2 regions of the Pseudomonas sp. Z4-20 genome follow, and region 1 is predicted to be linked to the other one. Evidence: riboswitches for the same ligand, from Rfam matches in the RefSeq annotation. Region 1 holds a riboswitch; the other holds the start of a gene.

Region 1 (3,834 bases):
AGCCCTTGGCCTGCACCTTCTCGGCAATATCCGCCAGCGTACCCACCACCCAATCCTGATCCGGCCACGTCGCCCGATGAACCACCGCTATCGGACAATCCGCGCCGTAGTGAGGCAGCAGTTCACCGACGATTTTTTCCAGGTGATTGACGCCCAGGTGGATCGCCATGGTCGTTCCATGCTGCGCCAGGCTGGCAAGTTCCTCTCCAGCGGGCATGGCGGTTTTGTCCGCGTAGCGAGTCAGGATCACACTCTGGGATACGTCGGGCAGCGTCAGTTCGGCACCCAACAGGGCGGCGCAGGCTGAGGTGGCGGTGACGCCCGGGATGATCTCGAAAGGGATGTCCAGCCCCCGCAGGCAGCGGATCTGCTCGCCGATGGCGCCATACAGGCCTGGATCGCCAGAATGCACCCGAGCCACATCCTGCCCATTGAGATGGGCATCCTTGATTACCTCGATGATTTGTTCCAGATGCAGCTCGGCGCTGTTGACCACCTGCTCGGCGCGGTGGCCTTCCAGCACGGCGGCGGGCACCAGGGAGCCGGCGTAGATGATCACGGCGCAACTGCGAATCAGCCGCTGGCCCTTGACGGTGATCAGCTCCGGGTCGCCGGGGCCGGCGCCGATGAAATAAACGGTCATGACCGGTTCCTGTTGAACGATGAAGGCTTGCATGAGCGACGCTCATGATTCGGCGGGCGATTATCCGGCGTTACGATGTCGTCGCCAATGCCAAGGTGGCCTGCGGGCCTTTCTGACGGGTCACCCGCAAGGTTGCGGGCGAAAAACCCAATTGCTCGGCCAGTGCGAGGGCGGCGCTTTCGGCGATGCCGTGGCAGCCGGTACGCTCGAAGGCGATCCGGGAACGGTGGCTGAGCTGCCCTTGATAGCCCGACAACTGTTCGGCAGTGAAACACGTCAGCGGCAGCGCCAATTGCTCCGCCAGCTCCAACAGTCCCGGTTCGTCATGCTTCAGATCAATACTGGCCAGGGCCCGCACCTCATCGAGCGCAATGCCGTGGGCCAGCAGCGTCCGGTCAAGCAATGCCCGCAGCGCACTGGCCGGACAGCCGCGTTGGCAGCCCAGGCCGACCACCAGGATCGGCCCGGCCTTCATGCGTCGTGGTGCGCCTGGCCGCCACGGCGAAACAGCCAGGCGCTGATCAGCCCCAAGGCGAGCCAGAACGCAATGTTGGTCAACTGTGAGGCGATTTTGAACTGACTTTCCAGCGTTTCGGGCGCCAGCATCGAATGAACCTCGGGTTGCGGCGCGCCGATCACGTGGGGCACCAGCAAGGTTGCCAGACCCAGCAGCTTGAGCAGCCAATGCCGACCGAAAACCATCAGCGCGATGCCGACTGCCGTGGACGCCGCCGTGCCGATCCACCACATCTGCCGCTGGGCCAGATCAGCCGCCGCGGTGCCAGGCAATTCCGGCGGCAGGCCGAGGGTTGGCGCCAGGACAAAAGTGGCGTAACCGGCCAGGCCCCAAAGCAAGCCCTGGGACGTACGAGTCGGCGCGCGCAAGGTATACAAACCCGCCAGCATCAGGGCGAAACCCACCGCGACCACCAGGTTGCCTCCGGTGGTGGAGAGTACGCGTTGCCAGCCGTCTTCCGGTGCCCAGGCTTCGGCGTCGTGGGTGTGCGCCGCGCCCGAAGCGTGTTCATGGGCCTCGGCCACCGGAGCGTTTTCGTAGGTTTCGGCCTGCTGGATCAGCGGCGATACCCACAGGCTTTGCAGAAGAGTCAGCAGCAGGGCGGCCAGCAACCCGCTGAAACCGGCGGTCTGGGCGATACGCTTGATCATGTCGGCAGGTCTCAGTGGCAGGGGAACGCGGCGCTGTGCCGTGTGTCGTGGGCCGCGTTGTGCACCGCTTCGATGTGGGAGAAACCGGCGAAATAGACCAGACCCGCACCGAGGATGGAGGCGAAGATCGCTGCGCTCAGGCGCTGGCTCAGGGTGACGGTGCTACTGGTGGTGCGGGCGGTGCTGCTGATGGTCGACATGGCGCTTCCCTCTGGTCTTTTCAGCGGGTAAATCGAGCGCAATGAAAACCCGGGCGAAGGCTTGCCAGGATTCGAACAGCGCCCGCCCACCGCGGGTTTGTTGAGCATGAGTCATGGGCCGGTCTCCGGGCTAACGAGGGGCTGGGCCTTGAGCCTTGCCTGCAAGCATCACCTTCCCATGCGCATGCACAGTGGATTCGACGCTTCGCTCGCTTACCGTTGCGGGGGCAGCACCGGACTGACGTGGCCTTGAAGTAAAGCACACGATTCACCGGTTTCCCGTTTCACCCTGTGAAGGGCACCCGTAACAAGGTGCACAGGAGACCATGGGCGGGGGTGGGCGTCAATGTGTCTGGCGCGCTTGGTGATTTGAGATAGGGTTGAGGCTGGACACCGCGCTCACAGGAGAAACACATGCGCTTTTCAGCCTTGACCCAACGCATCACCGGCGACGGCGCCGCCGCCTGGCAGATACATGATCGGGCGCTGGCCATGCGCGAGCAGGGCAGGGAGGTGCTGTTGCTGTCGGTGGGCGACCCGGATTTCGACACTCCGTGCGCCATCGTCGAAGCCGCCGTCGCCAGCCTGCGGGCCGGCGATACTCATTACTCGGATACTCGTGGTCTGCACGCCCTGCGGGCCAGCATTGCCCGCCGCCATCAAGCGCGTTGCGGCCAAACGGTGGACGCTGGGCACGTCACGGTGTTACCCGGTGCTCAGTGCGCCGTGTATGCCGTTGCGCAATGTTTGCTCAACCCCGGCGATGAAGTCATCGTCGCCGAGCCGATGTACGTCACCTATGAAGCGGTGTTCGGCGCCTGCGGGGCGACAGTGGTGCCGGTGCCGGTGAGCCCCGAAAACGCTTTCCGGGTCGAGCCGTCCGACGTTGCCCGGCTGATCACCTCGCGCACCCGCGCCATGCTGCTCAACAGCCCCAACAATCCCTCCGGCGCCAGCCTGCCGCTGCCCACTTGGCAAGCGTTGGCGCAGCTGTGCATTGATCATGACTTGTGGCTGATCAGCGACGAGGTCTACAGCGACTTGCTCTACGAAGGCGAACACATCAGCCCGGCCGGACTGCCGGGCATGGCCGAGCGCACGGTCACCATCAACAGCCTGTCCAAATCCCATGCCATGACCGGCTGGCGCATCGGCTGGGCCATCGGCCCCGAAGCGCTCGCCGGACACCTGGCGAACCTGTCGCTGTGCATGCTGTTCGGCCTGCCGGACTTCGTCCAGCGCGCCGCCCAAGTTGCCCTTGAGCAGGAATTGCCTGAGGTGGCGCGGATGCGCGAGGAATATAGCCAACGCCGGGACCAGGTGTGCGCGGCGCTGGAAAACTGCCCGGGCCTCAAACCGGTGCGGCCCGATGGCGGCATGTTCGTGATGGTCGATGTGCGTGAGACGGGGCTGGGTGCCCAGGCGTTTGCCGAGCGGTTGCTGGATGGGTATGGCGTGTCGGTGTTGGCGGGGGAGGCGTTTGGGCCGAGTGCCGCGGGACATATTCGGATTGGGTTGGTGGTGGGGCGGACGGCATTGAGTAACGCTTGTCGGAGCATTGCGTTGTGCGCTGCTGAGTTGTGCAAAGTGGTCCCAAGTTAAACAAAGGGCAGAAATGGATCGTGCGCGAGCATATGTAGAACCTTGTTGCAACATCTTGCCGCCCCCCAACGAGCGCCGAATTTAGCCGACAGACGGTCATCAAACCTGTCAGACCTGACAGTAGCCAGATATCTGGGGCCGGAGCTTAATTATCTTCAGCAGAATAATTTGGCTCTCGCTAAGGTGATACAGCTCATGACAAAGCTTCGGTCCACTGTTTCA
Region 2 (3,834 bases), 100 kb from region 1:
ACGCCGCGCCCGGCGAGTTCCATCAGCCGCTCGATGCCGTAGCGCCAATAGCCGATGCCGCCATGCAGCGACAACAGGATGACCTTGGCATGACGCAGCACGTCGTCGATGTACAGATCCACGGAGGCGTGGTTCTGCACCTGCATCGGGTTGGCGAGGCGAAACTGCGGGTAGTCATCCGGCAACTGCCGCGCCGCTTCGGCCAGCAGCGCCAGGCTGGAGTCGCCGCTGCACAGGATCACCAGCTCGGCGGGGGTTTGCCCGAGGTCGGCGATGTTGTCATCCGACACAAATCCGCCGGGCTGGGTCCTGAGCAGGTGCATGGCTTAGGCGCTGAGGGCAGCGCGCAACTGCGCTTCGAGCAGGCCGGCATCCAGCGCCTGACCGATCAGTACCAGGCGCGTAACCCGCGCTTCATCGGCGCCCCACTGGCGGTCGAAGTGTTTGTCGAAACGGGTGCCGACGCCCTGGATCAACAGGCGCATCGGCTTGTTCGGGATTGCCGCAAAACCCTTGACCCGCAGTACGCCATGCTGGACCACCAGTTGCGTCAGCGCGTCCAGCAGCAGGCTTTCATCGGCCTGGGGCAACTCGATGGAAATCGAATCGAAGGCATCGTGATCGTGGTCGTCTTCATCGCCGTCATGGTGGTGATCGTGATGACTGTGACGCCCGTCGATGTGTTCTTCGGAGCCGGCGCCCAGGCCGATCAGCACGTCCAGCGGCAGGCGACCGCTGCTGGCTTCGATGACCTTGACCGCTGGCGGCAGTTCTTCGGCGACTTCCAGACGGACTCGGGCCAGGTCTTCGGGGCTGATCAGGTCGGCTTTATTGAGGATCACCAAGTCGGCGCTCGCCAGCTGATCGGCGAACAGCTCGTGCAGCGGTGATTCGTGGTCCAGGTTCGGGTCCAGCTTGCGCTGGGCATCGACCTGGTCGGGGAACGCGGCAAACGTGCCGGCGGCCACGGCTGGGCTGTCGACCACGGTGATCACCGCATCGACGGTGCAGGCGCTGCGGATTTCCGGCCACTGGAACGCCTGGACCAAGGGCTTGGGCAATGCCAGGCCGGAGGTTTCGATGAGGATGTGATCAAGGTCGCCGCGCCGGGCGACCAGCTCGCGCATCACCGGGAAGAATTCTTCCTGCACCGTGCAGCACAGGCAACCGTTGGCCAGTTCATAGACGCGGCCGTTGGCTTCTTCTTCGGTGCAACCGATGGAGCACTGCTTGAGGATTTCGCCGTCGATGCCCAGCTCGCCGAATTCGTTGACGATGACCGCAATGCGCCGGCCCTGGGCATTGTCGAGCATGTGCCGGAGCAAAGTGGTCTTACCCGAGCCGAGGAAACCGGTGACGATGGTGACGGGGAGTTTGGCCAGTGTTTTCATCGGATGCCCTTTGGCAAGGTGGCGGGCAAACGGGACGACAACCGCAGGCAGGCACGCGCGGAAGATTTCGCCACCGGATCACCCCGCCCGGTTGTAGTGAGAATCTGTTGTCGAGGCAGGTCTCCTGGCTTTCGGCGGGCCAGTCCGGGCTTGTCTTGCAAAGCCTTGCACTGGCGTTTCCTGCGCCTTCCCGTGCGCCTTTTTTACAAAGGACTTGCACAGTGGCCTGGCAGGAACGTCACCGTTCACAGTTGCGGGGGCAGCCGCGGCTTGGACCGCGTTCCCTTCTTAGCTTCGGCGCACGCCAAAGAACCTCGAAGGCGCAAGGCTACGCAGGGTGTGCAGGCGGGTCAATCTCTGGAAGGCAATCTCCCGGCGGCCGAGGCGCCGCGGCGAGATCAACGGGCCGCCACGCGCCAGAGCCGGGCGATGCGGGCCACGCCAAAAGGCGTCTTTCATTTTTTTGTTCTCCGGTTCCGATGCACGGCATGCTGCCCGATGACCCAGGGGCTGACGCTGGTCCAGCGCACAATATTCCTGAAGCATTATCAGCCAATTTCACAAAGCGGTTGGATCCACGCGGCGGTTCTGGTATTTGATTGGACCTTTCCCATCGATAAAAAGGATCTTGTCCATGAGCTACCGCACGCTGGGTCATTCCGGGTTGCAAGTCTCAACGCTGACCCTGGGCACCATGATGTTCGGCGAACAGACCAGCACCGAGGATTCACTGCGGATCATCGGCAAGGCCTGGGACCAGGGCATCAACTTCATCGACACGGCCGACGTCTACACCAACGGCCGGTCCGAGGAAATCGTCGGCGAGGCGATCGCCAATCATCGCCATGAATGGGTGCTCGCCACCAAGGTCGGTTTCGGCCCGCCGGACGGCATGCCCAACCGCAGCGGCCTGAGCCGCAAGCATCTGTTCAATGGCATCGAGGCCAGCCTGACGCGCCTGGGCACCGATTACCTGGACATTTATTACCTGCACCGCGAAGACCACAACACGCCGTTGCAGGTCACGGTGTCGGCCATTGGCGATCTGATTCGCCAGGGCAAGATCCGTTACTGGGGCCTGTCGAACTACCGCGCCTGGCGCATTGCCGAGGTGATTCGCATCGCCGACGACCTAGGCGTCGACCGGCCGGTGATCAGCCAGCCGTTGTACAACATCGTCAATCGCCAGGCGGAAACCGAACAAATCGCCGCTGCGCAGAACTACGGCCTCGGCGTGGTGCCCTACAGCCCCCTCGCCCGTGGCGTGCTCAGCGGCAAATATGCGCCGGACGTGGCGCCGGACGCCAACAGCCGCGCCGGCCGCCAGGACAAGCGCATCCTGGAGACCGAATGGCGGGTCGAGTCCTTGCGCATTGCCCAGCAGATCCAGCAATACACCCAGGAGCGCGGCGTGGGTATCGTCGAGTTCGCCATCGCCTGGGTGCTGAACAACCGCGCCGTCACGTCGGCCATCGTCGGGCCGCGCACCGAGGAGCAGTGGGACGCGTATACCAAGGCACAGGCGGTGCAGATCACGGCGGACGACGAAGCCTTCATCGATTCGCTGGTGACGCCGGGGCATGCTTCGACACCGGGCTTCAATGACATGAGCCATTTCGTGCCGGGGCGCGTGCCGCGTACGTCGTAACTTACACAGAGATCACCGTGGCGAGGGAGCTTGCTCCCGCTCGGCTGCGCAGCAGTCGCTCTTTTGGGGCCGCTACGCGGCCCAGCGGGAGCAAGCTCCCTCGCCACGGGTAAACGGCTCTCTTTTTGCAGTCCCAATAACAAGAGGCACCCGTGTCCAAAGGCATCGCTCTATCGGTCTCGGCCTCCGCCCTGTTCGCCGTCATGTACTACTACACCTCGCTGCTCACACCCCTGACCGGCCTGGAGATCTTCGGCTGGCGCATGCTGCTGACGATGCCGTGCATGACGGCCTTCATGCTGGTCTCGCGGGAGTGGAAATTGGTCTCGGATCTTGTCCAGCGCCTGGTCGCGACACCGCAACTGCTGCTCGGGGCGATGGCCTCTTCGGCATTGATGGGTGCGCAGCTGTGGCTGTTCATGTGGGCACCGCTCAACGGCTACAGCCTGGACGTGTCGCTGGGGTACTTCCTGTTGCCGCTGTCGATGGTGCTGACCGGCCGTATTGCCTATGGCGAACGCCTCTCGCGCTTTCAGAAAATCGCCGTGTTCTTCGCCACCCTCGGAGTGCTCAACGAGCTCTACCAGGTCGGCGGGCTTTCCTGGGCGACGTTGCTGGTGGTGGTGGGTTACCCGATCTACTTCATCTTGCGCAAACGCCTGCGCACCGACAACCTGGGCGGGCTCTGGTTGGACATGACGCTGATGCTGCCGTTGGCATTGTGGTTCGTGCAGAGCGGTGAACAGGGTTTCGGCGTCTTCGATCAATACCCGTGGCTGTCGCTGCTCATCCCGG

Evidence for each region. Region 1 has a riboswitch for cobalamin ahead of J3P82_RS15625 (CbtB domain-containing protein). Riboswitches for the same ligand answer to the same signal wherever they lie in the genome.
Region 2: it holds a riboswitch for cobalamin, as region 1 does, so the genes downstream of both, cobW (cobalamin biosynthesis protein CobW) here and J3P82_RS15625 (CbtB domain-containing protein) in region 1, are expected to answer to the same signal.

Annotation. Positions count from the first base shown of each region.
Region 1 covers NZ_CP071641.1:3,448,860-3,452,693, reverse strand. The annotation lists gene cobM (precorrin-4 C(11)-methyltransferase) at 1-643, opposite strand, end outside; gene J3P82_RS15635 (cobalamin biosynthesis protein) at 714-1,118, opposite strand; gene J3P82_RS15630 (CbtA family protein) at 1,115-1,810, opposite strand; gene J3P82_RS15625 (CbtB domain-containing protein) at 1,822-2,010, opposite strand; cobalamin riboswitch at 2,110-2,331, opposite strand; gene J3P82_RS15620 (pyridoxal phosphate-dependent aminotransferase) at 2,425-3,612, shown strand; gene J3P82_RS15615 (hypothetical protein) at 3,808-3,834, shown strand, end outside.
Region 2 covers NZ_CP071641.1:3,346,525-3,350,358, forward strand. The annotation lists gene cobN (cobaltochelatase subunit CobN) at 1-323, opposite strand, end outside; gene cobW (cobalamin biosynthesis protein CobW) at 327-1,391, opposite strand; cobalamin riboswitch at 1,489-1,723, opposite strand; gene J3P82_RS15075 (hypothetical protein) at 1,680-1,850, opposite strand; gene J3P82_RS15080 (aldo/keto reductase) at 2,026-3,039, shown strand; gene rarD (EamA family transporter RarD) at 3,192-3,834, shown strand, end outside.